2 regions of the Streptomyces sp. SD15 genome follow, and region 2 is predicted to be linked to the other one. Evidence: riboswitches for the same ligand, from Rfam matches in the RefSeq annotation. Region 2 holds a riboswitch; the other holds the start of a gene.
What was found. A riboswitch is a leader RNA that binds a small molecule or an ion and turns the genes downstream of it on or off. The one in region 2 is predicted to bind thiamine pyrophosphate.
Positions count from the first base shown of each region.

Region 1: another riboswitch for thiamine pyrophosphate. It lies ahead of thiO (glycine oxidase ThiO); the one in region 2 lies ahead of ACX28W_RS10545 (purine-cytosine permease family protein).

Region 1 covers NZ_JBTLMO010000006.1:157,220-172,742, forward strand. The annotation lists gene ACX28W_RS08485 (deoxyribonuclease IV) at 1-661, opposite strand, end outside; gene pknB (Stk1 family PASTA domain-containing Ser/Thr kinase) at 730-2,700, opposite strand; gene ACX28W_RS08495 (thiazole synthase) at 2,925-3,719, opposite strand; gene thiS (sulfur carrier protein ThiS) at 3,723-3,923, opposite strand; gene thiO (glycine oxidase ThiO) at 3,920-5,095, opposite strand; TPP riboswitch at 5,093-5,204, opposite strand; gene ACX28W_RS08510 (hypothetical protein) at 5,298-5,696, shown strand; gene ACX28W_RS08515 (NAD(P)/FAD-dependent oxidoreductase) at 5,729-6,955, shown strand; gene ACX28W_RS08520 (Rv2175c family DNA-binding protein) at 7,057-7,428, shown strand; gene thiE (thiamine phosphate synthase) at 7,521-8,177, shown strand; gene metF (methylenetetrahydrofolate reductase [NAD(P)H]) at 8,301-9,224, shown strand; gene ACX28W_RS08535 (SCO2102 family sporulation regulator) at 9,281-10,261, shown strand; gene ACX28W_RS08540 (phytoene desaturase family protein) at 10,301-11,797, opposite strand; gene ACX28W_RS08545 (DUF4126 domain-containing protein) at 11,842-12,456, opposite strand; gene ACX28W_RS08550 (TetR/AcrR family transcriptional regulator) at 12,871-13,500, opposite strand; gene ACX28W_RS08555 (SAV_6107 family HEPN domain-containing protein) at 13,704-14,264, shown strand; gene ACX28W_RS08560 (methyltransferase) at 14,531-15,301, shown strand.
Region 2 covers NZ_JBTLMO010000008.1:68,045-83,567, forward strand. The annotation lists gene ACX28W_RS10520 (GMC family oxidoreductase) at 1-755, shown strand, start outside; gene ACX28W_RS10525 (DUF4442 domain-containing protein) at 1,057-1,530, shown strand; gene ACX28W_RS10530 (hypothetical protein) at 1,809-1,967, opposite strand; gene ACX28W_RS10535 (type III PLP-dependent enzyme domain-containing protein) at 2,252-3,499, shown strand; gene ACX28W_RS10540 (maleylacetate reductase) at 3,562-4,641, shown strand; TPP riboswitch at 4,714-4,808, shown strand; gene ACX28W_RS10545 (purine-cytosine permease family protein) at 4,798-6,192, shown strand; gene thiD (bifunctional hydroxymethylpyrimidine kinase/phosphomethylpyrimidine kinase) at 6,251-7,063, shown strand; partial or broken gene ACX28W_RS10555 (hypothetical protein) at 7,389-7,677, opposite strand; gene ACX28W_RS10560 (hypothetical protein) at 7,960-8,184, shown strand; gene ACX28W_RS10565 (hypothetical protein) at 8,240-8,764, opposite strand; gene ACX28W_RS10570 (NPP1 family protein) at 9,248-10,015, shown strand; gene ACX28W_RS10575 (hypothetical protein) at 10,331-11,725, shown strand; tRNA gene ACX28W_RS10580 (tRNA-Pro) at 11,969-12,042, shown strand; gene ACX28W_RS10585 (LacI family DNA-binding transcriptional regulator) at 12,109-13,146, opposite strand; gene ACX28W_RS10590 (hypothetical protein) at 13,365-13,568, shown strand; gene ACX28W_RS10595 (NADP-dependent isocitrate dehydrogenase) at 13,729-15,523, opposite strand, start outside.

The sequences.
Region 1 (15,523 bases), on a different contig from region 2:
GCTTGAGCCGGCCCTCGCCGACGGTGTCGACCAGCAGATCGAGGGTCTGGTGCATGCCGCTCGGCCCGGTCAGGTCGTGGCCCGCCGCATAGATGTGGCAGGTGTCGAGGCAGACGCCCAGCTTCGGGTGGGCGTCCAGCGCGTCGAAGTACGGCCCGAAGTCCCAGGTGCGGGAGCAGAGGGAGGCACCCTGTCCCGCGGTCGACTCGAGCAGCAGGAACGGGTCGTCGTCGTGAGTCAGCTCGTCCAGCAGGGGCAGCAGATACTCACGTACCTGCTGGAGCGCGACGGACCGGTCCCGGCCACCGGTGGCGCTCCCGGTGTGCACGACCACGCCCAGGGCACCGATCTCCCGCCCGCGCCGCAAGGAATGCCGCAGCGACTGCACCGACTTCTCGACCGTCGCCTCGGTGTGCGAGCCGAAGTTGATCAGATACGGGGCATGGACGTACGCGGGGATCGACTCGGCGGCGCAGGCGGCGCGGAACTCCTCGTCCTGCCTTGGGTTTCCGGCGGGCGTCGCCCAGCCGCGCGGGTTGGCGACGAACACCTGGACGGTCTCGGCCCGGAGGTCGCGCGCGTAGGTCAGGCCGACGGAGTTGAGGCCGCCGGCCACGGGAACATGGCCGCCGACGGGATTGCGGAGCTGCTTGCTGGTCACGCCCATCAGAGTGTCACGCGCTCCCGGGCGCCCCGTCGGCGGACCTCACGCCTGCCTCCCGCCCGGCCTCAGCGGATCTCGATGGTGATCGTCGACCCCTTGGGTGCCGTCTCACCGCCGTCCACCGACTGGCTCCTGACCGTGTCCCCGAAGAGTCCGAGCAGTCCGCGGTCCTCGTCGACCTCGAACCCGGCGTCCTCCAGAGTCTGCTTCGCGTCGTCCACGCTGTCACCCACCACGTCCGGGACCTCGACCATCTCGGGACCCTTGGAGATCGTCAGCGTCACGGTGTCGCCCTCGGCGGCCTGGCGGCCCGCGCCCGGCGACTGTTCGGCGACCAGACCCTTGTCGAACTCCGAGTTGACCTGCTTCGAGGCGATCTTCACCTTCAGACCCGCCTGCTCCAGCTCCGCCGTGGCGTCCTCGACGGACGCGCCCGTGACCTCCGCGACCTCCACCGGGCTGCCCTTGCTGACGGTGATCGCGACGGCCGACCCGGAACGCCGCGTGGTCCCCGCATCCGGGTCCGTGCTGATCACGAAGCCCCGGGGGACGTCCTCGCTGAACGTGCGGGTGACCATGCCGGGCGCCAGGCCCTCGTCTCTCAGCACGGCCTTCGCCTTGTCCAGCCGGTAGCCCTGCAGATCGGGCACCTTCACTGTCGCCGGGCCGGAAGAGATGACCAGCGCCACGGAGCCGTTGTCACGGAGCCTGGAGCCTGGCGCCGGGTCGCTGCTGATGACCGTGCCGCGCTTGACGGTGTCGCTGTTTCGCCGCGTGACCTTCCCTACGTCGAGACCGGCTCCCTCGATCCGCGACTTGGCCTGCGCCTCGGTCTGCGCCAGCAGCAGCGGGACCTTGGTGAACTGGCCGGAGTTGATGTACCAGACGCCCGCGCCGAGGCCGAACACCAGCAGGATCGCGGCGACGATCGCGACCATCCCGCGCCGAGGTGCGGGCATTCCGCTCCGGGGGCGCGAGGCGCGCCGCGACGCCGGGGGCGGCCCGGACTCGAACCGGCTGGTGTGCTCGAACCGGCTGGTCCGGTTGAGTACGGCGGCGTCGTTCTCGTCGTCCTCGTTGACCGGCAGCAGCCGCGGCAGGGACAGCGAGCGCGGGATCACACTCGTACGGTCCTCGGCGTTGTCGTGGCCCGCGGCGAGCGCCCGGGGCGGCACGGCGTCGAGCTGTTCGGCGGTGAGCCCGGCCCGTGCCTGAAGGACCTGGCCGAGGAGCGCCACCGCGTCGTACGGGCGCACCTCGGGGTTGCGGGCGGTCGCCGAGGCGACCAGCTCGTCCAGGGCGAAGGCCAGCCCCGGCACGGCGGCCGACGGAGCCGGTACGTCCTCGTGGAGGTGCTGGTAGAGCACCTGGGCGGGGGAGTCCCCGGAGTGCGGCTTGTCGCCGGTGAGCATCTCGTAGAGAACGACGCCGCACGCGTAGACGTCGACCCGGGTGTCGGCGGTGCCGTGCTCGATCTGCTCCGGAGCGAGATACGACACGGTGCCGAGAACGGCCCCCGTCGTGTTCGTGACGGTGTCCACGGCGCGCACCAGTCCGAAGTCCGCCACCTTGACCCTGCCGTCGTCCCCTATCAGAACGTTCTCCGGCTTCATGTCGCGGTGCACGAACCCGGCGCGGTGCGCGGCGCCGAGGGCGGCCAGCACCGGCTCCAGGATGTCCAGCGCGGCCCGCGGTTGCAGGGCCCCGCGCTCGCGCAGCACGTCGCGCAGGGTGCACCCGGCGACGTACTCCATGGCCAGATAGACGTACGACCCGTCCGCGCCCTGGTCGAAGACCTGCACCACATTGGGGTGCGCGAGCCGGGCCACCGACTTGGCCTCCCGGATGAACCGCTCGACGAACGAGCCGTCGGCGGCCAGTGTCGGGTGCATCACCTTGAGCGCGAGCACGCGGTCGAGGCGGGTGTCCAGGGCCCGATAGACCGTGGCCATCCCGCCGACCGCGATCCGTGCGTCGACGCGATAGCGGCCGTCGAGCACGCGCCCGACAAGCGGGTCCTGAAGGGTCGTATCCACGCAGGCGAGTGTACGAGCCGCCACTGTCAACACCGCCCACTCGGCCTCTACCGGCCCGGGACTGCAGCGGACCTGTGACGCACCTCGCCCCCGTCCACGACAACGCACCCCGCACCCCGCACCCGACGACGGTGAGCCGCCCCCACGGGCGACGCCCACCTTCCAATCGACTGGACTGGAAACGGGCGGTGCGCGGGCGGGAGAAAAAACCGCAGCGCCGGGGGCTAGAAGGCAGGCCGCTCGGGATCCAACCGCGCCACGCCCTCCTCAGGAGACGAGGCCAGGGCAAATCGCCGCCGAGGAATCCGCCCCGCACGCCGCGCAAGCCGTCCCGCGTCCACCGCATGCTTCATGGCCTCCGCCATCAACACCGGTTCCTGCGCCCGCGTCACGGCCGAGGCGAGCATCACACCCGCACACCCGAGCTCCATCGCCAACGCCGCATCCGACGCCGTCCCGGCCCCCGCGTCCAAAATCACCGGCACGCGCGCGTGCTCCACGATCAGCTGGAAGTTGTGCGGGTTCCGGATCCCGAGGCCGGACCCGATGGGCGACCCGAGCGGCATGATCGCGGCGCACCCGACGTCCTCGAGCCTGCGTGCGAGCACGGGGTCGTCGTTCGTGTACGGCAGCACCGTGAACCCGTCGTCGACCAGCACCTCCGCCGCCTCCAGCAGCTCGATCGGATCGGGCAGCAACGTGCGCTCGTCGGCGATGACCTCCAGCTTGATCAGCTCGGTGCCGAGCGCCTCGCGCGCGAGCCGGGCGGTCAGTACGGCCTCTCCCGCGGTGAAACACCCCGCCGTGTTCGGCAGCACGCGAATGCCGAGCCGGTCGAGCACGGACAGCACCGACCCGTGCGCCGAAGGGTTCACGCGTCGCATCGCGACCGTCGTCAGCTCCGTGCCGGACGCCACGAGCGCGCGCTCCAGGACATCGAGGCTGGGCGCACCCCCCGTACCCATGATCAGACGGGACGAGAAGGGCGTACCCCCGATGACAAAGGGATCGTCGGCCATGGGTCAGCCTCCTTGGACGGCGGTGAGGACTTCGACGCGGTCTCCCTCGGAGAGGGACGTGGACGACCACTGCGCGCGCGGGACGACGGTTTCGTTGAGTGCGGCGGCGACACCGGACGGCGCCGCCGTCAGGGCGGCGACGAGCGTGTCGAGGGCGGTGTCGGCGGCGATCAGGCGCCGTTCTCCGTTGACGAAGATGTTCATGCGGGCTGCTCCGTGCGGACGGCGGCGGCGCTGAAACGCCCGACCGTGAAAGGGCGGGCCACGTCGGGGAGCTCCCCGGTGGTCAGGACGTGCGCCATCACGTCCCCGGTGATGGGCGTGAGCAGGACGCCGTTGCGGTAGTGGCCTGTGGCCAGCAGGAGCCCCTCGAGTCCGGTCGGCCCGAGCAGCGGCGCGTTGTCGGGCGAACCGGGGCGCAGCCCGGCGCGTGTCTCCGTGAGCGGCAGCTCGGTGATCCCGGGGACCAGCTCATGGGCGTCGCGCAGCAGCTCGTAGACCCCGCCCGCGGTCACCGTGGTGTCCCAGCCGAGCTCCTCACTCGTGGCGCCCACGACGAGCTCGCCATTCTCGCGCGGCACCAGATAGACCTGGCTCCCGCGCACGACGGCCCGCACGGTTCGGCTCAGGAAGGGCGCGTACCGCTGCGGCACGGTCAGCCGCAGCACCTGCCCCTTCACGGGACGCACGGGCGGCAGCACGTCGTCGGGGACGCCCTCGAGCTTCCCGCTGAGGCTTCCCGCGGCGAGCACCACCTGCCCCGCCGTCGGCCGGTCGCCGTCCGTGGTGACGACCCCGGCGGCCCGCTCCCGTACGACGGTCAGCCGCTCCGCCCACGCCCGGTGGAACCTCACTCCGGCCCGCTCGCACGCCGTGACCAGGGCCTTCGCGAGCCGCCGCGGGTCGATCTGGTGATCGCCGTCGACCCGGAGCCCACCGCGCACACCGGGCGCGAGCATCGGCTCCAGGCGGCGGCACTCGCGACCGCTGAGCCATTCCGAGTCGAGCCCCGACCGCTGTTGCAGGGTGTGCAGTTCGCGCAGATGGGCGCGGTCGTCGGCGTCCAGCGCGACCGCCAGCGTGCCGCACCGGCGGTAGCCGAGATCCTGGCCCGTCGCCTCGGTGAGCTCGGTCACGAAGTCGGGATAACGGCGCGCGGAGGTGAGGTTCAGGCCCAGCAGGGTCTGCTCGCCGTAATGCAGCTCGGTGACGGCGGCGAGCATTCCGGCCGCCACGCGCGCGGCTCCGCCGCCGGGCTCGGGGTCCACGACCGCGGTGGCGAACCCGCGCTGAGCGGCCCGCCAGGCCGTGACGAGACCGATGATTCCGCCCCCGATGACAAGGACGTCTGAGGTATGTGTACGTGTAGGCGACATGGGCGTCCAGCCCCTCCCTTCGCCGGCATGACCCGGATCAGGTTCGTACGGTCGGAGGCCGCCAGCCTCCCTCTCAGCCCGGTGCGTCCGGGCTCCCGCGAGTGGTCTTCTGTGCTGGGGTCCGGGGGTCGTCCCCCGGGAGATGCAGCACGTTGGCTACCCTAGCCCGCTGCCGTATGTCTCAGTAAGGGAGCCTCCGTCCATGGCCCGTTCGCTCGACGGACTCGTCCTCGCCCCGGTCGCCGATCAGGCGCCGGGACAGGTGGGTACCCGCACCCGGTTCGCCTATCACGAGCGGGACGGCGAGATCTGGGCCGAGTACGCGGGCGGGGATGTCGTGCGTGGCCATCTGGTGGGGACGCGGGAGGGCGACCGCCTCGACTTCCGGTATGTGCAGTTGAAGCGGGACGGCGCCACGTCCGCGGGGCACTGCGTGTCGCTCGTCGTGGAGCTTCCCGACGGGCGGCTGCGCCTGGAGGAGACATGGGAGTGGGAGTCTCAGGCGGGCAGTGGGACGAGCGTGGTGGAACAGGTGGAGCAGGCCGAACAGGCCGAACGTTCGACGGGCGACGTGGAACAGGTCACTGAGCACGTCCGCTGACTGACGGATTGTCAGTTGTCTATGGTGATCAGGTGAGCGAGCAGACGCAGACGCAGGGGCGTACGGCACGGCGGGTCGTCATCGTGGGCGCGGGCATGGCCGGCGTGCAGACCGCGGTGGCCCTGCGCGACCAGGGCTTCACCGGCGGCGTGACGCTGATCGGCGCCGAGCCCCACCAGCCGTACGACCGCCCGCCGTTGTCCAAGGCGGTGCTGCTCGGCAAGTCCGAGGGCTCCGCCTTCGACGTCGACTTCGAGGCACTGGGCATCGAACTGCGGCTCGGCTGCGAGGCGCTGGGCGTGCGCCCCGCGGACCATGAGCTGGATACCGAGGCGGGGCCGGTGCCGTACGACGTCCTGGTCCTCGCGACCGGTGCGGAACCGATCCAGCTGCCGGGCGCGCGGGGCGTACCTGGCGTCCATCTGCTGCGCACCCTGGACGACGCCGAGCGGCTGCGCCCCGTGCTCGCCCGGCAGCACGACATCGTGGTCGTCGGGGCGGGCTGGATCGGCGCGGAGTTCGCCACCGCGGCACGCGAGGCCGGGTGCGCGGTGACCGTCGTCGAGGCCGCCGACCGGCCGCTGGCCGGGGTACTGCCCGCCGAGGTGGCCGACCCCATGGCGGCCTGGTACGCCGACAGTGGGGTGTCGTTGCGTACCCACGCGCGCGTGGAGAGCGTCGAGCCCGGCGCGGTGATCCTGGACGACGGCTCCCGGGTGCCCGCCGACGCCGTGGTCGTCGGTATCGGCGCCCGCCCCGCCACCGCCTGGCTCGCCGACTCGGGCATCGAGTTCGGGGCTCACCGCGAGATCGTGGCCGACGCGCACCTGCGCACCTCCGTGCCGGACATCTACGCGGTGGGCGACTGCGCGTCCTTCCCCTCGGGACGGTACGAGGAGCGACTCCTCGTCCACCACTGGGACAACGCTCTGCAGGGCCCGCGCACGGTGGCGGCGAACATCATCGGCGAGGCGCCGGCGGCGTACGACCCGGTCCCGTACTTCTGGTCCGAGCAGTTCGGCCGCTTCGTCCAGTACGTCGGCCACCATGCGCTCGCCGACACGACGATCTGGCGCGGCGACCCGTCGGGCGCCGGCTGGACGGTCTGCTGGCTCCGCGAGGCCCGCCTCGTCGCCCTCCTTGCCGTCGGCCGCCCCAGGGACCTGGCTCAAGGGCGCCGCCTGATCGAGGCGGGTACGCCGATGAACCCGGAACTGCTCCCGGACCCGTCCCGCCCCCTGAAGGACGCGACGGCGTAGCGGCGCGGGCAATCGAAAACGCATGCGATCCGCGAGACTCGGAACCCGGCTCGGAGGGTGCTCGGGTACCGAGTGTCAGTCCGGGATGGCAGGCTTGTCCCGTGACCGAGATTGACGCAAAGATCGATGCTCTCGTCCCCGCCTGGCTCACCCTCCCCGACATCGCGGAAATGCTCGATGTCGAGGTGACCCGCGTCCGGCAGCTGGTCAAGGAGGGCCAGCTGATCGCCGTACGCCGTGGTGAGAACCGCGCGCTGCACGTCCCCGCCGCCTTCATCGACGGGGCCGAGCAAAAGGTCGTCAAGGGCCTGTCCGGCACCCTGACGCTCCTGCGGGACGACGGCTTCACCGACGAAGAGATGCTCGAGTGGCTCTTCACCCCCGACCCGACCCTGCCCGGCACCCCCGCGCAGGCTCTGAGCGAGAATCGCGGCACGGAGGTGAAGCGCCGCGCCCAGGCGCTCGCCGTCTGATCCGACAACCGTCCGGCGTACGGACCACGATCGGCCCCGGACCACCCCGGGCCGACGTGGTCCGTACGCACCGCACCACGGGGGACACACGCATGCCCGAGAACGCCGTCACCGCCCGCACCCGGCTCGCCGACGCCCGCGTCTACCTCTGCTCGGACGCCCGTAAGCGCCAGGGCGACCTGGCCGAGTTCCTGGACGCGGTCCTGGCGGGCGGCGTCGACATCGTGCAGCTGCGTGACAAGGGCATGGAGGCGGCCGAGGAGCTGGAGCACCTCCAGGTCTTCGCGGACGCCTGCGCCCGCCACGGCAAGCTCCTCGCGGTCAACGACCGTGCGGACGTCGCCCACGCGGCCCGCGCCGACGTCCTGCACCTGGGCCAGGGCGACCTCCCGGTCCCCGCGGCCCGCGCCGTTCTCGGCGACGAGGTCCTGATAGGCCGCTCCACACATGCCGAGTCCGAGGCCGCGGCCGCCGCCGTCCAGGAGGGTGTGGACTACTTCTGCACCGGCCCCTGCTGGCCCACCCCCACCAAGCCCGGCCGCCACGCACCCGGCCTCGACCTGGTGCGTCACACTGCCGCGCTGGGCACGGACCGGCCCTGGTTCGCCATCGGCGGCATCGACCTCGGCAATCTCGACGAGGTGCTGGAGGCGGGCGCGCGCCGTGTCGTCGTCGTACGGGCGATCACCGAGGCGGACGATCCGGGAGCGGCGGCGGGAGAATTCGCGAAGCGACTGCGTCACGCATAGCTCCGCACGGCCGTCCGGATCAGTTGTCCGACGGTTGTCCGAGGGGTGGACAACAAATCGACATATCGGACAATTCTCTCCAGTTCGGTTGGGTGACCGGCGCCCCCTGGCTAACCTGCGGGTATGGCCCTCGGATCTGCTTCCACCAGGACTGACCGCGCACGCACCGTGCGCGACATGCTCGCGACCGGCAAGACGACGTATTCGTTCGAGTTCTACGCGCCGAAGACCCCCAAGGGCCAGCGGAGCCTGTGGAACGCGCTCCGCCGGGTCGAGGCCGTCGCGCCCGACTTCGTTTCCGTGACCTACGGAGCCGGTGGCTCCACGCGCGCGGGCACGGTCAAGGAGGCCGAACAGATCGTCGTCGACACGACGCTCACCCCGGTGGCCCACCTCACCGCGGTCAACCACTCCATCGCGGAACTGCGCAACATCATCGGCCAGTACGCGGACGCCGGTATCCGGAACATCCTCGCGGTCCGGGGCGACCCGCCCGGCGACCCCATGGGCGAGTGGGTGCCGCACCCCCGGGGCCTCACCTACGCGGCCGAACTCGTCCGTCTCATCAAGGAGTCGGGCGACTTCTGCGTCGGCGTCGCCGCCTTCCCGGAGATGCACCCCCGCTCCGCCGACTGGGACGTGGACGTGGCGCACTTCATCGACAAGTGCCGGGCCGGCGCGGACTATGCGATCACCCAGATGTTCTTCCAGCCCGATTCGTACCTGCGTCTGCGCGACCGCGTCGTGGCGGCCGGCTGTGCGACACCGGTGATTCCCGAAGTCATGCCGGTGACGAGTGTGAAGATGTTGGAACGACTTCCAAAGCTCAGCAACGCTGCGTTCCCGGACGCCCTGAAAGAGCGGATCCTCACAGCCAAAGACGATCCGGCGGCTGTACGCTCCATTGGCATCGAGTTCGCGACGGAGTTCTGCGCGAGGCTGCTGGACGAGGGAGTCCCCGGACTGCACTTCATTACGCTCAACAACTCCACGGCGACCCTGGAAATCTACGAGAATCTCGGCTTGCACCACCCGCAGCAGGCCTAGACCGGTCGCACCCACGTACGACACACTGCGTAGCGGCCACTGGGAGAGGGGCGTACATGGGCTGGACGGTCCTCTATATCGCTTTCGGCATCGTCGCGCTGTGGCTGCTCGGCGAGGTCCTGCTGCAGTACAAGGCGCGACTGCGCTGGCGGCTGCTCGCCTTCGTCGGCTTCCTCGGCGTGGTTCTCGGCGTGCTGATCCCCTCCGTGGTGGTCATCGGCCTGGGCGCGGCCGCCTTCGCGGTCGGCCAGACATACGTCACGCTGTCGTTCCGCCGCGGCTTCGCGTCCGGTTGGGCCGTGGGCAACCGTCAGGGCGCCGACAAGGCCATGGGCGGCAAGAGCAAGCGCCGCCGCGGTGAGCCGGACCGTCAGGACCCGACGCTGGAGGTCTCCGACCTCGAGGCGGCCGAGGGAACGGCCGAAGGGATGGCGGCAGGCGCCGCGTATCCGCAGGGCGACGACTACGCCCGCGAGGACGACGTGTTCTCGCCCGCGCAGTCCGACCGGTTCATGCCGCCCGGCTCCGGCGAGCCCACGGCCGCCGAGTCCACCGCTGTCTACGAGCCGCAGCCTCTGCCGGAGGACACCGGTTCCTACGGCATCTACAGCAACCCCGCCTACGCGGCCGCCGCGGACCAGTCCTACGCCACCGCGGCCCAGCCCCAGGACCAGCAGGCCTACGCGTACGACGGCTACTCCGGCTACGACCAGCAGCAGTACGCCTACGACAACGGCCAGCAGCAGTACGCCGCTTACTCCGACCCGTACATCGGCACGCAGACCTACAGCGGTGCCTCGTACGACACGACCTACGGTGGCGGCGAGCAGCAGTACACGCAGCAACAGGGGTACGGGCAGGACCAGTACGCCACCGGTGTCTACGGCGGCGAGACCCCGGCCGGTGGCGTCTGGGTCCCGCAGCAGCGCAGCACCGACGACCCGTACGGCGGCGAACTCCCCCCGGAGCAGCCGTATCCGTACGAGGGCAACGGCACGGGCAACGGCACCGGGTACGACGAGCAGTACCGCTACTAGGGCCGCCGCGGGCAGCCGCGGCTCAGGGCGCCGGAGGGCTCACTGAGAGCCCCGGAACTCCGGGCCCTCCACGATCAGTCCGGACACCAGGGCGCCCGACATACCCGCGTGCGGGAGGCCGCCGCCGGGGTGGGCCCAGCCGCCGACCGCGAACAGGCCGGGCATACGGGTGCTGTTCGACGGGTGCAGCAGACGGCCGTCGGCCGCGGCGAGCGCCGGGGCGGGGACCGCACCGCCGTCCGCGCCCGTAACCTCCGCGATGTCGGCCGGGGTGCGCACCTCATGCCACAGGAGACGGTCCCGCAGGTCCGGTATGGCGCGCTCGGCGACGCCGAGAACCCGCTCGACATCGGACCCGGACAAGTGCAGGCCCGACGGCACCGTGACGGTCAGCGTGACCGCCTCGTGCTCCCCGTCCGGCACCAGAGCGGGGTCGTCCGGGCGCGACACCGTCACGGTGGGCGCGGCCGGCAGCCCCGGACGCTCACCGAAGACCCGGTTCAACTCCTCCTCGCGGTCGGTCGCGTGCACCACCGTCCGATGCGCCGTCCCCTCGGGCCGCCCACCGCGCAGCGCCAGCAGCACGGTCAGCCGACTCGGCGCCCCGCGCTGCGGCGAGACCTCGCCACCGCCCCGCACCGCCGTCCCGGGGGCGACGAGACCGTCCAGCACGCCGGGAGCGACACCCGCGACGACGAAGTCGGCGTCGGTGACCGTCCCGTCGGCGAGCTCCACGCCTGCCGCCCGCCCGTCCTTCTCCACGATCCCCGTGATCCGGGCACCGAAGGAGAACTCGACCTTCCGGGCCAGACACCGCTCGTACACCGCGCGTGCCAACTCCCGCATGCCGCCGCGCACATACCAGGTGCCGAAGGCGTGCTCCATGTACGGCAGGACGGCCGCGCTCGCCGGAGCGACACGTGGATCGAGCCCGTGTGCGAGGGCGTGGCTCTCCAGGAGGGCCGTGAGGCGCACATCGCGCAACTCCCACGCGCCGAGCTCGGCGAGGGTGGTGGCCCGGCGGGTGCGCAGCAGCTTCTTGTGCGGCAGCGAGGGGTAGGGCTCACGCTCGGCGAGCACCGACCAGTTCGGCCACAGTGGCTCCTCCAGGAGGGGCCGGCGCGTGCGGTCCCAGGCCTCGCGTGCCCGCACCAGGAAGTCGCCCCACCGCTCGCCCGTACCCGCCCCGAGAGCCTCGTCGAGCGCGGCGACGACGCCCGCGCGCGAGGCGTTCGGCAGGGAGACCTCCGTGCCGTCCGCGAAGACATGGCGCGACGACGGGTCCACCTGGACCAGCTCGACGCACGCCTCCAGCGGCTCCTTGCCCGTCTTGACGAACACATCGCGGTAGACCGCGGGCAGCGTCAGCAGCCCCGGGCCCGTGTCGAACGCGAAGCCGCCGCGCTCGAAGCGGCGCACCGCACCGCCGTACGTCTCCGCACGCTCGTACACCACCACCCGGTGGCCCGCGACGGCCAGCCGGGCGGCGGCCGCCATCGCGCCCATCCCGGCGCCGATCACCGCAATCCGTCCCATGCCCGCGACTTTATCGGCCACCACTGACAGCCCGCCCGCGGTGGTCAGTCGGGCGGCCGCTCGACCCGCGCCGCAAGCCGCTTCTCCTCCCGGCGCTGCGCCCTGCGGCGCAGGAACCGCCGGATCCGCGAGACCAGGAAGAAGAGCAGGATCAGCCCGGCGACCAGCAGAACGGCCGCGATGATCGCCGCAGCCTCGGGGTGGAACATCGCGAAGGTGAGGATCCCGGCGACCCCGAGATCCTCGGCGGTGCTCATGATGATGTTGGTGAACGGCTCCGGCGAGGTGTTGATGGCCATCCGCGTGCCGGCCTTGACCGTGTGGCTCGCCAGCGCCGTCGAACCGCCGATCGCGCCCGCCGCCAGATCGGAGAGCGAAGCGCTCTGCCCGGCGAGCAGCGCCCCGACCCACGCACCCGCCGCCGGCCGGATCACGGTGTGCACCGAGTCCCACACCGAGTCCACGTACGGGATCTTGTCGGCGACCGCCTCGCAGAGGAAGAGAACGCCCGCTGTGACCAGGATCTCAGGGCGCTGCAGGGACTCGGGGACGTCGTCGCTCAGGCCGGTCGCGCCGAAGAGACCGAGGAGCAACACCACCGCGTACGCGTTGATGCCGCTGGCCCAGCCGCTGGTGAAGACCAGGGGGAGTACGGACACGGACGCGATCGTAACCAGTTGACGACGGTGCGTCCTGGGCATGAATGCGGACGGCTGAGTATCCGTACCTAGGGAGTGAGATGAGTACGCGCGCGGATGGGGCCCGACCTGCGCGAACGAGAGAGTGGAGGCACGGAAAGGGGCGCGGCTCCGGTACCGCCGACACGGGGCGGCGGAACGGTCCTCGCGCCCTTGACCGCTCCTTCCGCCGACACAGTCGGCGGGAGCGAGGCACGGGGGAACCCGGGGGACGACCGAACGGGGGCTCAAGGGGGAGCACGGGGGAGTACGGGGGAGTACGGGGGAAGTAACGGGGGAGCACGGCGAAGCGCCGGTTCGAGGTGGCCCGCGGGGGACGCGGCCAAAGCGAACCGGCGCTTTCGTGTGCGGTGCACTTCCGGCGGAGGGGGGGAGCTACCGGTTGCCGCTCACACGCCCCTGGAGCAGCCGCGACAGCGCCGCGTGGACGTCGTCCAGGGAACGTTGCGGCTGGAAGGCCTGCCAGTCCAGGGCGGCCACCAGGACCATGCCGACCAGTGCGGCCGCCGTCAGCGGAATGTCGATCTCGTCGCTGAGTTCGCCGTTGGCGACCCCGTCGCGCAGCACGCCCTCGACGACCGCGACCGCCTCCTGACGGACCACCAGGAGGGTGGACTGCCAGGCACGGTTGGTGCGCCACAGCTCGGCCACGTACAGCTGCGTGAAGGCAGGGTAGCGGTCGATGAAGACGAGCCCGGCCCGGATCATCGCGTCCAGCGCGTCGACCTTGGTTCCGCCGTCCCGTGCGGTCTTCTCCGCCGCCTCCCGCAGGGAGGCGGTGAGGAGTCCCACGCCGTGCCGCAGCAGCTCTTCGAAGAGGACGGACTTGCTCGCGAAGTTGTAGTAGACCGTGCCCTTGGCGACCCCGGCCCGCTCGGCGATCTCGTCCACTGTGGTGGCGGAGAAACCTTGCTCCGCGATGAGGGTGACCGCCGCCTCGTAGAGCTTCTGCCGGGTCGCTTCGCGGCGGCTGCCGCCGACTGCCGTGGTCTTGCTGCTTTCCATGGCCCCGATTGTCACAGGAACGCTCGCACCAGTGGTCACAGGCTCAGCTACGGGAAACCATTTTTGAGCTGACTGGTCAGTTCAAGGCCTACCCGAACCTGTGATCGAAGCAAAAGCCCAGGTCAGAACGGATTGTCAGTGGCATACCGCACGATGGGCACATACGGCCACAGTGCCGTCACACAGACGACAGGAGGTTCGTCATGGCCACCTCTTCCGCAGCCGCCGCCCAACGGCGTCGCGCCACCGGCCCTGCCCCCTCACTGAACGGCCCGGCGAGCGATGTGCACCCCGTGCTCCGCCGGGCCACGGCTCCGCCCGCCGCCCTCGACCTGCTCGCCCAGGCCCGCGCCGGACTCGACGAGGCGACCACCCTCGAAACCCCCAACGAGCGGTACGCGACGGCGCACTTGGCCGCCCTGCGCACCGCAGCCGCCGTCCTCGCCGCGCGGGGACGCCCGGAGCCCACGCCCCGACGCCGAGCCCGCATCCGCAGCGCCTGGGAAGTGCTACCCGAAATCGCGCCCGAACTCGCCGAGTGGAGCGCTTTGTTCGCCTCCGGAGCCACCCGCCGTGCCCGTGCCGAGGCGGGCATCCGGGGCGCCGCAGGCAGCCGCGACGCCGACGACCTGATACGCGACGTGGCGATGTTCCTGCGTCTCGTCGAGCGGATGCTGGTGCTGCAGCCCGTGCTGCCCCAGCCCCGCCCGGACACGGCCCCGGAAGTCCCGGACGCGGATCAGGAGATACCGGACGCGGGCTGAGCGGCACCGCGGCCGCGGACCGCCGTACCGCTGACCATGCGCCGACCATCTGCCCGTCATCCGTCATCCGTCATCCGCCGACCGCCTGCCCGCCGTCTGCTCATCACCTGCTCACCAGCCGCTCATCACCCGATCCGCCGCGTGAGACGGGGGATCGGGTACGACTGCGGAGGCAATAGGGTGGAGGCGCCTGAAGCCTCCCACCGGGAGGCCCCCCGATCGCTCCGCCGTGCAAGAGGCGGTGCCGCGCCGAGGAGTCAACTGCCGTGTCGGACCCGATGCGCCCCCGCGCTTCTCTCCGTACCGCCGTGGTCTGGGAGGTCCTCAAGGACGCCCTCGACCGCCGGGTCAAGGCCACGGGGCGGGAGTCCCTGGACGTCCTCGACACCGGGGGCGGCAGTGGAAACTTCGCGGTGCCCGTGGCCCGCCTCGGCCACCGGGTCACCGTCGTCGACCCCAGCCCGAACGCGTTGTTCGCGCTGGAGCGCCGGGCCGCCGAGGCCGGTGTCGCCGACCGCGTGAACGGCGTCCAGGGTGATGCGCACGGCCTCTTCGACGTCGTCGAGCGCGGCGGCTACGACGTGGTGCTGTGCCACGGAGTCCTCGAGTACGTGGACGACCCGGCCGACGGTGTGCGCAACGTGGTGGACGCGCTGCGCCCCGAGGGTGTCCTCAGCCTCCTCGCCGCCGGTCTGGGCGGAGCCGTGCTGGCCCGCGCCCTCGCCGGGCACTTCAAGGAAGCCAAGCACGCACTCGACGACCCGGACGGACGCTGGGGTGAGGGTGATCCCGTGCCCCGCCGCTTCACCGCGGAACAGCTCACGGCACTCGTCGAGGGCGCGGGCCTGCGGGTCGGCGCCGTGCACGGCGTACGGATCTTCGCGGACCTGGTCCCCGGCGTCCTCGTCGACACCGAGCCGGGGGCCCTGGAAGCCCTGCTGAAGCTGGAGGAGGCGGCCGCCGAACTGGCCACGTTCCACTCCGTGGCCACGCAGCTTCATGTGCTCGGTGAGACGCGGGGGGCCGACGGGAGCTGAGCCGTCTCCCGTGGTGCGCCCCCTGATCAGGGGCGGGACGGCAGATGGAGTACGCCACAGGCCCCCCGATCGGGCGCTCGGCGCCGTATGATCGAGGGAGACCGTCCGGCATGACGGACCGTCCTCTGGGGAATGCACGCCTCAGTGGATCGGGGCGGCCATGGCGGGTCCCGGTTGGCGAATTGGCGCAGAGGGGCGGGTTTCACGGGGGCGATTCCCTGC
Region 2 (15,523 bases):
CGCACGTCGGTGGCAGGCTGCGTGAACACCGCTGTTTCGTCGTCCAGTACCGGCTCGCGGACAACCTCGGCTACAACAAGTCGCTGAGCACGCCGCTCCGGCAGGGGCTGTCCGGGCTGAAGTACCTGGCCACCCGTCGCGGACCGCTGGCCGCGCCCGCCTTCGACGTGATCGCCTTCTTCAAGACCCGCCCCGAACTGGCGCGCCCGGACGCGCAGTTGCTGATCGCGCCGATTTCCCTCGAACCGGAGGTACCCGGCAAGGAGAACGGCGTGGAGCGCGAGCCCGGACTGATGGGCCTCGGCTACGTACTGCGCCCCACCGCCGAGGGAAGCCTGCACATCACCTCGGCCGATCCCGAGGCCCCGCTCGCCATCACGGCCAACTACTACGGTTCCGAACACGACCGGGGCGTGGGCACAGCCCTCTTCCGACGGATGCGGGAACTCTTCGAGACCGAGCCGATCGCCCGGCGGATTCAAGCCGAAACCCTGCCCGGTCCCGAGGTGCGAGGCGACCAGGAGATCATCGACGCCGGGCTCGAACACGGGCGCTGCGGTTATCACGCCGTCGGGACCTGCGCGATGGGGCCGGCCGAGGACGACGTCGTCGACTCGCGGCTGCGGGTGCGCGGTGTCGAGGGTCTGCGGGTCGTCGACTGCTCGGTGATGCCGACCATGGTGTCCGGCAACCTCAACGGGCCGATCATGGCCATGGCATGGCGAGCGGCCGACCTCGTCCTCGATGGAGGCTGATCGACCGCACGAGATCCGGCCGAAACGTTGTCATGGCCGACGTGGTCGACCGAGCCCGCACAGGGAATCGACCGAGCCCGGTACCGACAGCGGCGGTACCGGGCTCAATGGGTTCGGACGCTCAGCGGCTGACCAACTGCTGGGCGTTGTGCGCCGCCCGCACCGCCGGATCGCCGTGCACGACCCGTCGGCGCCCCGGTGACGCCCTGCCGCAGAGGCGCCCGGCCGTTGTCCCTCAAGTCGCTCGGTCGTTCACTCGGTCGTTCACTCGGCCGTAAGGAGCCCGTGCGAGGCTGCGGCGATGGACATGACGGCGGTGGCGCGCACCCTGCTGGAGCCGGTCCCGGCCCACCGGACGGCCGGGATCAAGGTGCTCCGGGCCGCCGACTGCGCGGCCGAGGTCGCGCTCGAGACACCGCAGACGCTGACCAACGTCATCGGCTCGCTGCACTCCGGCGGGCTCATCACCCTCGTCGACGCCGTGGGGCTGGGCGCGATCATCGCCGCGAGCTCGGACGACGGCGATTTCCAGGGGGTCGTACCCCTGGGCAGAGCAGCCTCCCTGGAATTCCTCGCCCCCGCACGAGGGCGGCTGGTGGCCGCCTGCCGCCTCAGTGACGAGGCCCGGCACACCCTGCTGCCCCTGCTGTCGGGCCGGACCGACCGGGCGCGGCTCGCCACCCACGCCGAGGTCACCGACGCGGCGGGAACGGTGGTCTGTCGCGGCAGCTTCGACTGGAGTGTCCGCAGGACCACGCCCTCCGGTGCGGTCTGAAGCCCTGGGCGAACACGGCCGCACGACCCGCGGCGCGTCCGTAGCGTCGGCGGCATGAGTCCTGGGACGACAGCGCTGTACGACGAACACGCCGACTGGTACAACGACTTCATGTCGCCCGCGGCAGGCGCATACATCCAGCGGGTGCACGCCACGATCCAGGATCTGCTGGGCCCGGGGGACGGGCCGTGCCTGGACGTCTGCTGCGGGACGGGCGCCCACGCGCCCGCGCTCGCCGGGCTGGGATGGACACCGGTGGGAGTGGATCTCTCGCCCGGTCAGCTGCGCCATGCCGCGGAGCGGCTGTCGGTCGCCGTGGCCGCCTCGGGTATGGAGTCGCGGAACAGGATGATCGTGAGATGCCACAGGGCGCCGGCCCCGCGAGCGTGGGCGTCGGCGAGCCGGAAGGCGACGGCGCGCGTCTCCTGGTCCCCCACCACTGTGCCGAACCGGACGGTCGGTCGGTATTCCCGACACGCTCCGCCGGAATCGACGGGCCGGGCACCGGGAGCGGGACACCACGGCCCCGGTGATCCTTGCGCCTTCCGTGGCACGTGTAACGCTCCGGGGCGTTCGTGCCCGCCAGGCTGCCGCTGCCACCCGCGCCTGCCGTCCGGCCGGGTCGCCGGACCGCGCGCCGCTCGCTCTGCCTCGTCGTCGGGCGCTCGCCTCCCTCGCCAGGTGCCACCGGTATTCTGCGCCACACGACCCGGAGTTCCCCATGATCACACCCCCGCTTGCGGTGCGCGACCGCATCCTGACCCTGCCTCCCACCGAACTACCGGCCTACGTATACGACTTGGCGGCACTGCGTGCACATGCCGCGTTCGTGCGGGCCGCCCTGCCCGAGCGTGTCGAGCTGTACTACGCGGCCGAGGCGAACCGGGAACCGGAGATCCTGACCGCTCTCGGCCCGTACGTCGACGGCTACAAGGTCTCCTCGGACAGCGAACTCTCCTACGTCACCCAGGCGGTACCGGACCGTCCGCTGGCCTTCGGCGGCACCGACAAGACCCCGACGGAGCTCGCGGACGCGCTGGAGCGGGGCGTGACGCGCTTCCACGTCGAGAGCGAGTACGAGCTGTACATGCTGGCCGGCCTGGCCCAACGGCACGCTCGGGACGGCAAGGTGGCGATCCTGCCGCGCTTCAACCTCCCGGTGGCCGACGACCTGCTCGCCGGAACCGACCTCGCGACGGACCGCCGCCGCACCAGCTCCGGCCTCGACCCGGCGCAGGCGGAAACGATCATCGGCCTGCTCACCGACGGCAGCTATCCGGCGCTCGAACTCCGCGGTGTTTACGCGCACTTGGTCGACGGTCTGCACGCTCCGGAACACCTGGCGGTCGCCGGGGCCATCGTCGACTGGACTTCGGAACTGGCCGCGCGGCACGGCCTTCACCTCACCGAGGTGAACGTAGGGGGTGGCATGGCGGTGGACTACGACGACCCCGAGCATCGCTTCGACTGGAAGGCGTACGGCGAAGGACTCGCCCAACTCACGTCCGCTCACCCAGAGCTGACGCTGCGTATCGAACCCGGTCGTGCGTTGACCGCGTACTGCGGCTGGTACGCGAGCGAGGTGCTGGACGTCGAGCATGGCCCCAGTGAGGACTTCGCCGTCGTCCGCGGTACCGCGGTTCATCTGAGCACCCCCGCGGCCAAGAAGCGCGACCAGCCCTGGTCCGTACTCGAAGTGGATCTGTGGCCGTACCTCTGGCCGCGGCCGGCGGTGCGGAGCGAACGGGTCACCCTCACCGGCCAGTTGAGCACTCCGAAGGACGTTCTGGTCCGACATGCCCGAGCGCCGGGACTGCGGGCCGGTGACCGCGTCGTGTTCTCCCTCGCGGGCGCCTACACCTCACCCGCCTCCGAGCAGGAATTCCTCAGATATCCCCAGCCGGGCTTCCATTTCCTGGACCCGGGCGTCGGCGCCGATACGGCGTCACCCGGGGCGTTGCGGCCCTGACAAGATCACCCGCGGGAGTACGCCCGCTTCGACCTCGTACTGGAGCCGGTATGAACAACCCCATGAACACCCCTCTCGACTTCTCGTACGAGACCCAGCCGGCCCGCGTCGTCTTCCGGCCCGGCGCCGCGGTGTCCGCGACCCCCGCTGAGGTCGCGCGGCTCGGTCTGCACAGGGTGCTGGTGGTCTGCGGCAGCCGCGGCGAGGCCACGGCACGAGCGGTCGCGGACGCGCTGGGCGACGCCTGCGCGGGGCTGCACACCGAGGCCAGGATGCATGTACCCGTCGAGGTCGCCGACCGGGCCGTCGAGGTGGTGCGCGCCGTGGGCGCCGACGGCTGTGTCGCCGTCGGCGGCGGCTCCGCGATCGGGCTCGGCAAAGCAATCGCGCTGCGCACCCGCCTGCCCCTGATCGCCGTGCCCTCCACCTACTCCGGCTCCGAGATGACCCCGGTCTGGGGACTCACCGAGCACGGCGCGAAGCGCACCGGACGCGACCCGGCCGTCCAGCCCCGTAGCGTCGTCTACGACCCCGAACTCACCCTCTCGCTCCCCGTCCCCCTCACGGTCACCAGCGGCATCAACGCGCTCGCCCACGCCGTCGAAGCCCTGTACGCCCCCGACGTCTCGCCGCTCGTCTCGCTCATGGCTGAGGAGGGCGTCCGCGCGATGACGGGGGCCCTGCCGCTCCTCGCCGCCGCCCCCGACGACCTCGAGGCGCGCGGCCGCGCCCTCTACGGCGCCTGGCTCTGCGGCGCCTGCCTCGGCGCCACCACCATGGGCCTGCACCACAAGCTGTGCCACGTCCTCGGCGGCACCTTCGGCCTGCCGCACGCCGAGACACACACGGTGGTCCTCCCGTATGCCCTCGCGTACAACGCGCCGGCCGCACCCCAGGCGATCATCGCCCTCTCCCGCGCCCTCGGCACCGACGATGTCCCCCGCGCGCTCCGCGACCTGGCAGGAAGCCTCGGCGCCCCCCGCTCCCTCGCCGAACTCGGCCTGAAGGAGGCGGACCTGGCGGTGGCCGCGGCCGAGGTCGCCGGGCAGGCGTACCCCAACCCCCGCGAGGTCACCGCGAACGGTGTGCTGGGGTTGCTGACGGCGGCGTACGAGGGCTGGGAGCCGCGCGTCGATTCCTGATCCGCCTCCCCGGACCCCTCGCTGCGAGCCCTCCGCTGGGGCGCGGGCGCGGACCGGGCTATCCTGACCGCCGAACCGGACACGGGGTGCCCCGCACGAGGGCTGAGATCACACCCGTTGAACCTGAACCAGTTAGGACTGGCGGAGGGATGTCTCATGTCGTTGCCGTATGCCCGTGGTGAGGTGGCCGTCGGGGGCCCGCAAGGCGTTTTCGACGGGCGGATGCCCGCCGCACCCGGTGATCTGCGCGTAGAGGCGCGCGGAATCGCCCCGGTGCCGGAGGACCATCGCTACGGAAGCCCCGGCCGCCTGTTCACCGTCTGGTTCGCCCCCAACCTGACCATGACCGGCGTGTTCACCGGCACCGTCGGCATCGCCCTCGGCCTGGACTTCTCGACCGCGCTCGTCGCCGTCGTCCTCGGTACCTTGCTGGGCGCCGTGCCAACCGCGTATCTGGGCACCTGGGGCAGCCAGACCGGCGCGGGACAGCTGCCGCTCGCCCGGCTGGCGTTCGGGCGGGCCGTGGTGGTGCCGGGCGCCCTGCAATGGCTGTCCTCCATCGCCTGGGACGCGCTGATCGGCCTCTTCGGCGGGGACGCCCTGGCCCAGCTGTGCGGCTGGCCGTTCTGGCTGGGCGTCCTGGTCATGATGGCGGCACAGGGGGCGCTCGGCGTCCTCGGGTACGAGGCGATCCACCGGCTCCAGACCGTGATGACCTTCGCCCTCGCCGCCGCCTTCGCCGCCCTGTCGGTGAAGCTCCTGGACGGCGCCCACCCCGCTGCCGCCGCCACCGTGCACGGCGCCGACCAGGCCGGGGCCTTCGTCCTGACCTGCACCATCGCGCTCAGTCTGGCGCTGTCGTGGGCGCCGTACGCCAGCGACTTCAGCCGCTATCTGCCCCGCACGTCGTCCCGCCCGCGCATGTTCTGGTGCACCCTCCTCGGCATCGGCGTGTCCTTCGTGGCCGTCCAGGCGCTCGGCCTGTGGGGTGCGTCCGTCTTCACCGACCAGACGGCCCGGGGCGTCGACACACTGCTAGGCGGCGGCGCGCTCGGAGCCTTCGGCCTGCTCGCCGTGGCGCTCGCCGCCCTGAGCAGCAACGCCGTGAACGACTACAGCGGCTCGCTCGCGCTGCAGACCATGGGGGTGCGTGTGCCGCGTCCGCTCGCCGCCGCGCTGGCCGCCGCACTCGGCTTCCCGCTCGTGCTGTGGATGCACGCCGCCGACACCACGAGCCGCTTCCAGAACGTCCTGCTGCTCGTCGGTTACTGGATCCCCGGATTCGTCGCGATCGTCGCCGTCGACTGGCTCCTGCGGGCCAGGGCCCGCGGCGGCGCACCGGTCGACCTGCCCACCGAGAGCGCGCGACCACAGCCGTGGTGGCCCGCGCTGGTGGCGTTCGTCGTCGCCTTCGCCGCCGCGGTGCCCTTCATGAGCACCAGCCTGTACGTCGGCCCGGTCGCGCAGGCCCTGCACGGCGCCGACCTCGCCTACGGGGTGGCGTTCGTGGTGGCCCTGGCGGTGTACGCCCCGCTGCGTGCGCGCCACTGACCCGCACCCTTCATCCCCCTCGTCCCCCTCACCCCCTCCCGTACGGAGTGACACCACCATGCCCCCGATGACGCCCGCCGCCCCGCCCCGTGTCCTCACCATCGCCGGATCGGACTCCGGCGGCGGCGCGGGTATCCAGGCCGACCTCAAGACGATGCTCGCGCTGGGAGCGCACGGCATGAGCGTGGTGACCGCCGTCACCGCGCAGAACTCCCTTGGTGTGCAAGGTGCTTGGGAACTTCCGGCCGCGGTGGTGCGCGCGCAGTACCGCAGTGTCGTGGACGACATCGGGGTGCAGGCCGTGAAGACCGGCATGCTCGCCTCGCCCCTGATCGTCGAGACCGTCGCCGAGCTGTTGTCGGACGTGACCGCTCCCGTGGTGGTGGACCCGGTGAGCGTCTCCAAGCACGGCGACCGGCTGCTCGCGGACGACGCGCTGGACGCCGTACGGACCGTCCTGCTTCCGGTCGCGACGGTGGCGACACCGAATCTCGACGAGACGGCCGAGCTCACGGGGATCGAGGTGACGAGCGAGGAGGGCATGGGCCGCGCCGCGCGGCGGCTCCTGTCGTACGGGCCCCGCTGGGTCCTCGTGAAGGGCGGCCACCTGCCCGGCGCGGCCGTCGACCTGCTGACGGACGGGGTCGACCAGCACTGGTTCCGGGCGCCGCGCCACGACAACCGCCATACACACGGCACCGGTTGCACCCTGGCCTCGGCCATCGCGGTGGAGCTGGCACGGGGGCGGGAGGTACCGGAGGCGGTGCGGCTGGCGAAGGACTACGTCACGGGCGCGATAGCGGCGGGATTCGCCCTCGGTTCCGGTCTCGGACCGGTCGACCACGGCTGGCGGACACGCGCACAGCATTGACCCCGAGCCTCGGGTCGATCTTGTGGACGACTTCGGCGCTGAGCAGCGACACTTTGTCGGAGCCCAGGTAGGTGAGGGACTTCTTGTCGAAGACCCACACGTCGCGGTCGTCGCGGTCCTTGAAACTCAGGCCGATGCCGGGGCGTCCCACGACGTCCTTGGCGTTCTCGACCACCCTGACCCCCGGGATCTTGGCCGCGGCGCGGTAGAGCGCGGCGTCCACCTCGGGAAGGAGTGTCGCGGTGCCGAGCATGTCGCCGATCGTCTCCAGCGCCTGGCCCCGATTGATCGAGCCCTCGTCGGCCGTGTCGGCGTAGAACTTCTTGAGCAGCAACCGATAGCTGACCTGGTCGGCGAGCAAACCGCCCACCGGCGCCCCCACCGCAACCATCCCCCGGTTGAACGAGCGGATCGTGGCGTTCATCCGCCCCCGCAGCCGGTCGGGCGTCACCGACTGGCGACAGCGCGTAGACCACGAAGACCGTGCTCACGGTGTTGAACAGGAGCATCGCGTGCGAGGTCAGTGCGATGGACGCCAGAGTCCGATGCCGGTAGACCCAGGCCACCCCCTCACGCAGTTCGTGACCGAGGCTGCGCCGCGCGCCCTGCGGAGGCGGTCCAAAAGCGTATGTACCCAGGGACATCCACCAGGCGCGGCACGATCGAACCGTACCAGCGGAGCACCCCCGCACCGCAGTTGTTCAGCAGGACGAGACAGCGCGCACGAGGTGCGCCAGAAATCGAACACGTGATTGAATCCTCTTGCCCGTGGGGATCCCGTCGCAGGGCTCGCGACGGGAGGAGAGACGGCAACGAGGACGGGAAGGAGACGGAGAAGGCATGAACGTTCACACAGTCGGGATGCAGGCCCGGACCGGACAGGCGAGGCTGGAACCATGTCCGAACCGTTGCCTGTGATCGTGGCCCCGCCGGCGGAGACCGGCGGGCGCCGAGTACGTGTGCACGGAGAGAACCTCGGGTTGGCCTACAACCTCGAGGACCTGTCCGAGTTCCTGCGTCGCGCGGGTCTGGACGTGGACCCCGTGACCGCGGCGGTGTCCCCACTGATCGACTGGCGCGGCATCGGCCCGGAGTACTGGGGACCCGAAACGGGCGCTTGAGGCCGCCCACGCCGTCCCCGCGCTTCCGTACGGACGCCTGCCCTTGCCGGATCGTTCAGTTTCCGCAACCCGTGGAGACGCGGACCTTGTTGGACCAGGTGTTGGTGGTGACGTCGAGGACCATCAGGGTGGAGTTCCGCGCGTAGCCGTAGGCTGTGCAGTCCAGCAGGCCCGTCGTGACGTCGAAGCCGCCGCCGGGGCGCCCCCAGACGGTGCGCGCGGTGGCCGTCTTGTACCAGCTGGGAATGCCCGGGATGCGGGAGTCCTTGTAGAGGAGCATCTTCACCTGGCCGCCCTTGCTGAAACTCTGGCCGTGCAGGGTGATGCCGTAGACGCCGATCGTGCTCGGGCTGCGGGTGGCCCAGGCGTACGGGTTGTAGCCGTACGCCTTGCCCTCCACCGAGGACAGCCCGTTGGGCGAGGCCGTCTTGGTGCTGGTGGAGCGGACGGCGGTGTCCGCGTTCCCCGCGCACGCGGTGGTCGTGGCGATCACCGCGGTGGCGAGCAGACCGGCGAGTCCGAGCGCGGTGGCGCGTCGGCCGGAGCTGGATGCGGGTGCGGACGCAGATGTAGTGCGCATGATGGTTTCCCCCTGGAATCTGTTGGCCGCAACCCCCGTGGGCGGCCAACGTCCTGAGGGACTCCGATGGGCGAACTGCGGTTGCGGCGACGCGGGGACGGGGCGGACACCAAGGCGTCGCGGCGCCTCGGGCCCAGCCGACCGGTGCGCGAAAAATGCAGCTCACCGGCGTGATCCGAGAGGTGGACAGCGCGGCGATGCCCACTCGGGAAGCGTAGGGGCAACGGACTCTGCGGCCGGGGAGCCGTTCCCGCGGGGGAAGTAACCGAACTGGGCTCTCTGCCGTAGTCCGGTGTGCGCGCAGGGCGGTCACCCGCCCCCACCCAACTGCGCATCGTCCAACTCGCCCAATTCTTCCCTTGGCTGACCCTTCATCACGGCGTCACCTCCCGACGCTTGCGTTGTCGACGAAGTGGGAAAAGGTGATCCGGGCATGCCAATCCGGCCGCCCGTGCCCACATCGCGGTCGATCAAGGGGACGTAGTGACGAGAAGTTCGCGCATCCGCAAGGTCTCGCTCATCCTCGGCAGCGCCGTCGCGCTGGTCGTGGCCTTTCCGGGGAGCGCGCTCGCCGCGCCGCCCACGGCCCTGCCCGCCAACGCGGACGGACTTGAGCAGACGTTCCAGCCGGCCTTCGACTACGACACGGACGGCTGCTACTCCAGTCCCGCGATCGGCCCCGACGGGACGGTCAACGGCGGCCTCAATCCGTCCGGTGCCCTCAACGGCCAGTGCCGCGACGCCTCGGACCTCGACAACACCAACGGCTACTCACGCGAGAAGTGCAACAACGGCTGGTGCGCGATCATGTACGGCCTCTACTTCGAGAAGGACCAGGCCGTGGCCGGCAGTGGCCTCGGCGGGCACCGCCACGACTGGGAGCACGTCGTGGTCTGGGTGCAGAACGACGTTGCCCAGTATGTCTCCACCTCCGCCCACGGCAATTTCAACATCTACGGCCGTGACCAGATCCGTTGGGACGGGACGCACCCGAAGATCGTCTACCACAAGGACGGTCTGAGCACGCACTGCTTCCGCCCCGCGAACACCAACGACGAGCCGCCGGAGAACCACGACCACGTATGGCAGTTCCCCGCCCTGGTCGGCTGGAACGGCTACCCCGCGGGCCTGCGCGACAAGCTGAGCCAATACAACTTCGGCAGTGCCGTGTTCGGGCTCAAGGACGGGAACTTCAACAACCACTTGGTGAAGGCCAAGCCGGCCGGTATTCCCTTCGACCCCAACGCCTGACGGGGAGCCGGGAGGGGCGGGGCGGCGCCGTCGTCGTCCGGCCCCTCCCGGCCTGTCGGTCTGCCCGGCGAGTCCTCGTTCATCGATCCGACGGATCGTCAATTACCAGGTAATTCCGGCCAGTTGATACTGGTATCCAACTGCTCTTGGCCCGTGGGCGTGGCGTACGTCACCCTCAGGGGGAGCGGGAATGTGAAGCAGGCCTTCATGACTCCATGGCATGCTCACATCTAGTTACTCGCTGGTAATTCCTTGCCGCCCCCACCCCCCTCAGGACTGATCTTGCGTATCCGCAAGCGGCCCTTGCGCGCCGTCATGCCCGCGCTCGCCGCATCCGCCCTTTTCCTCGCCGCCGGTTGCTCCGCAGACCCCGGCCCGCGCTCCTCCTCCGCCGTCGAACAAACCCCGGACGCCGACACCTCGGCCGCCGCGACCGCGGACAGCGGCCAACCGCTCGCCGTCGCCGCCGCGCCCGAGCCGGCAGCCACCTCGACCGCCGTGGCGCGGCCCGGTGCGGCCGGCGGGAAGGCCCGCAAGACCGCGCTCAAGGTGGCGTCGTACGACAGCAGAACCCGACGAGCCGTCATATCCGCTGTGGACAAGGGGACGTCGCCGTCTCCCACCTCCGGAAGTTCCTCGGCGCCGAGCCGAACCGCCGTCGGAGATGTCATCGCCAGCGCCCCCGCGCCCGGCGCTCCCGACGGACTCCTCGCCGAGGTCACCAAGGTGATCGGCGACGCCGATGGCGGCACCGAGGTCCAGACCGCGCCGGCGACCCTGAACGCGCTGCTCGGCGACGACGAGGCGAAGGGCACCGTCCCCGTCGATCCCGCGTCCTTCGACGTGGAGCGGCTGCTGCCCGACGTGAAGGTCTCCTGGACGAGGACGGGAGACATCCACTCGGGTCCCGAGGGTGCGAAGGTCCCCCTCGGCAGCCTGCGGGTCGATGTCGCCGCGCAGGTCGGCACGGCCGAGGGGGCACCGGCCTCGGCGGCGGCCTCCGTATCCGGCTTCGTCCAGGTCAAGCCCGAGGTCGACTTCTCCTACGGCGGCGACTCCACAGGATCCGGACCGGCGGCGGCCTACCTCGGTGTCTCCGGCGACTGGACCTCGCAGTGGGCACTCAAGGGGCGCGCCGCCGCCTCCACCAAGCCGGTGCGAGTGCCGTTCGCAAAGCTGCACGCCGACCCCGTCCTTCAGGTCGGCCCCATTCCCGTCGTCGTGAACCTCGACCTGACCTGCTACTTCGAGATCAACGGCGACGGACGCGTCACCGTCGACATCGAGCAGGACCTCAAGGGCGACTTCAAGGCGGGCGGCACCTTCGGCCTGACCAAGGGCTGGACACCGGTCAACGAGTCGCACATGGAGAGCACTCCGGTACGCACCTCCGTCACCGCGGCCGGAAGTGTGAAGGCAGCCCTCGGCGCGCAGGCCACCGTCGGTCTGTACGGCACCGTGGGCGTCACCGCCGACCTGGCCCCCTATCTGCGCGGGGAGGCCGCCGGCACGGTCGACGTCACCTCCCCGGTCGGCTCCGACACGAAGACCGACGTCGAAGCGACAGGCGCCTGGGCCGTCTACGGCGGCATCGACCTGAGCGGCACCCTGCAGATCCAGCTGTCCATATTCGGCACGCCCGTCTTCCAGCACAGCATCCCGCTGGGCACGTTGCACCGGGAGTGGAAGCTCGCCGACGGCAAGGCATAGCTACGGGGAGAGCGGCTGCTCCTGAGGTCGGGGCGGCGTTCCCTGTACGGCGGCACCCAGGACTCGACGGCCTTCTCGACCTCGTCCAGCGAGGCGCCGTAGAACAGTTGGCCGACGCACTGCGCACCGCGGCGGCCGAACTGAGCACACCGACCCGGTGACCTCCTCGTGTGCAGGTCCTCCCCTGCGCGTGAGGTAGTGTTTACCTGCACGATCACGCGGGTGACCGCAGGTGAGACGCATCGGGACGTGGCGCAGCTTGGTAGCGCACTTGACTGGGGGTCAAGGGGTCGCAGGTTCAAATCCTGTCGTCCCGACGGTGCGAAGGGTCTTCGCAGGTGAAAGCCTGTGAGGGCCCTTTTTGCATAGGTCGTTTCCCCTCTTCACTCCGGGGGAGGAGCAGTGGTCCGGCGCGGCACCAGCGTGGGGGAGAGCTTGACCTGGACCGGGGCCTTTTGACGGTCGGCGATGCGCTCCAGGAGGAGGCGCGCGGCGTTCTCGCCGATCTCGTGGCCTGCCTGGTCGACGCTGGTGAGTGAAATCGGACCGAAGGAGGCGAACGTCGTGTTGTCGTAGCCGGCCACCGACATGTCACCGGGCACGGACAACCCGGCTTCGGTGAGCGCCTCCAGCACACCCATGGCAACGATGTCCGCACCGGCGAAGACAGCCGTAGGCCGGCGCGGGCGCGCGAGCAGTTCCTTGACGCCGTCGTACCCGCCCTGCTGGGTGTACGTGGTGGAGACGATGTCGATCTCCTCCGCGAGGCCGAGGGATCGCATGGCACGCCGGTAGCCGTCGGCGCGCTGGGCGTTGGGCATCTCCGCGATGCGCGTCGGGTCGGTTTCGTGGTGCTCGATGTGGGCGATCCGGCGGTGGCCGAGGTCGGCGAGGTGGCCGACGACCAAGGACGCGCCCGCCACGTCGTCGTCCGTCACGGTGTCGTACACCGGGGAATGCCCATGGCGGCCGATGACGACGGTCGGTACGACTGAGGCCACGTGCTCGAGATGGGCGCGCGGTGACACGGGCGCGATCAGGACGATGCCGTCCATTCCCCGGTCGATCATGGCCTCGGTGACTCTCGCCTCCTCCATCTCCCCATTGCAGCCTGGGCCCAGGAAGACCTGGTAATCGGTGTCCGCGAGCCGCCCGGTGATCCCGTCGAGGATCTCGGGGAAGAAGGGGTTGCGGATGTCGGGCAGCATCACCCCGATGGTGTACGTCTGCCCACGGAGGCCTCTGGCCCCCGCGTGCGGCCGGTAGCCGAGCTCGTCGATCGACCGGCGCACCTTCGCGCGCATCTCGGGGCTGGCTCCGTAGGCGTTGCGCAGCACCTTGGAGACAGCGGTGGTGGACACCTGGGCGTGACGTGCCACGTCGACGATCGTGACGCGGCGAGGTGGTGCTGGCGGCTCCATCCCGGTGCCCTCCGGTGAAGTGGGGAACGTTGCCGCAGAGTGTACGGACGGAGCCGCAGCTCAGTAAGGCGCAGTAAGCAGACCTGAGCCACATCCAGCAAGTCGTCGGGGGGATGGAAGGCGTCACCGCCGTAACACTTGCGCAGCTCGCGCGGCATCTTGACGTCACGCGGAGTGCTCTCTAGGGTCTGGCAGCACCCAGTGGGCAACGTTACCCATTGGATCGCATCCCTGGACGCCCTTACCGGGTCTCCGACCACATCCCCAAGACAGCGCCGTACTACCACATGAGCTACGACGACAACTCCGCCAGCTGGTTCAACCGCTACGCGCGCAGCTTCGGCGGCACCATCGCCGGCGGCACGTCCGAGATCCAGCGCACGATCATCGCCGGGCGTGTGCTCGGCCTGCCCCGTGGCTGAGGAGCCACCGTGCGGATCCGGTACGAGACGCAGGACCGCGTCGCGACCCTCACCCGGAATCGGACCGAAGGAGCCGGCGGCGGCGCCGCAACACCACCGCCCCGGCCGGAAGATCCGGCCGGGGCGGTGCAGTCGGGGCCCGCTGGGCGCCGACGGTAGGTCAGGCGAGGGTCGCGAGCGCTTCGTTCCAGGTCGTCGACGGGCGCATGACCGCCGCGGACTTGGCGGGGTCGGGCTGGTAGTAGCCGCCGATGTCGGCGGGCTTGCCCTGGACCGCGAGCAGTTCGCCGACGATCGTCTGCTCCTGCGCGGTGAGCGTCTCGGCGAGCGGGGCGAACGCCTTGGCGAGGTCCGCGTCGTCGGTCTGCTTGGCCAGCTCCTGCGCCCAGTAGAGGCCCAGGTAGAAGTGGCTGCCGCGGTTGTCGATGCCACCGACGCGACGGGTCGGCGACTTGTCCTCGTTGAGGAAGGTCGCCGTCGCACGGTCGAGGGTGTCGGCCAGGACCTGGGCGCGCGCGTTGCCCGTGGTCTGCGCGAGGTGCTCGAAGCTGGCCGCGAGGGCGAAGAACTCGCCCAGGCTGTCCCAGCGCAGGTAGTTCTCCTTGACCAGCTGCTGGACGTGCTTCGGGGCGGAGCCGCCGGCGCCCGTCTCGAACAGGCCGCCGCCCGCCATCAGCGGAACGACCGACAGCATCTTGGCGCTGGTGCCCAGCTCCAGGATCGGGAACAGGTCGGTCAGGTAGTCACGCAGCACGTTGCCGGTGACCGAGATCGTGTTCAGGCCCTTGCGGATGCGCTCCAGCGAGAACTTCGTCGCCTCGACCGGGGAGAGGATCTTGATCTCCAGGCCCTCGGTGTCGTGCTCCGGCAGGTACGCGTTGACCTTCTCGATGAGCTGCGCGTCGTGGGCGCGGGTCTCGTCCAGCCAGAACACCGCCGGGTCGCCGGTGGCGCGGGCGCGGGTGACGGCGAGCTTGACCCAGTCCTTGATCGGGTCGTCCTTGGTCTGGCAGGCGCGGAAGATGTCGCCCGCGCCGACGGCCTGCTCCAGGACCACGTTGCCGGCCTGGTCGACGAGGCGGACCGTGCCGGTGGTGGGGATCTCGAAGGTCTTGTCGTGGCTGCCGTACTCCTCGGCCTTCTGCGCCATCAGACCGACGTTCGGCACCGAGCCCATCGTGGACGGGTCGAAGGCGCCGTGGGCACGGCAGTCGTCGAGGACGACCTGGTAGACACCGGAGTAGCTGCTGTCCGGGAGGACCGCGAGGGTGTCGGCCTCCTGGCCGTCGGGGCCCCACATGTGGCCCGACGTGCGGATCATCGCCGGCATGGAGGCGTCGACGATGACATCGGACGGGACGTGCAGGTTGGTGATGCCCTTGTCCGAGTCGACCATCGCGAGGGCCGGGCCCTCGGCGAGCTCGGCGTCGAAGGACGCCTTGATCTCGGCGCCCTCGGGCAGCGCCTCCAGGCCCTTGAAGATGCCGCCCAGACCGTCGTTCGGGGTCAGACCGGCGGCGGCGAACGTCTCGCCGTACTTCGCGAACGTCTTCGGGAAGAAGGCGCGCACGACATGGCCGAAGATGATCGGGTCGGAGACCTTCATCATCGTGGCCTTGAGGTGCACGGAGAACAGCACGTCCTCGGCCTTGGCACGGGCGATCTGTGCCGTGAGGAACTCGCGCAGCGGCGCGACGTGCATGACGGACGCGTCCACGACCTCGCCCGCGAGGACGGGTACGGACTCGCGCAGCACGGTGGTGGAGCCGTCGTCGCCCGCCAGCTCGATACGGAGCGAGCCCGCCTCGGAGATCACCGCGGACTTCTCGGTGGAGCGGAAGTCGTCGACGCCCATGGTGGCGACGTTGGTCTTGGACTCGGGGGTCCAGGCGCCCATGCGGTGCGGGTGGGTCTTGGCGTAGTTCTTGACCGACGCGGGGGCGCGGCGGTCGGAG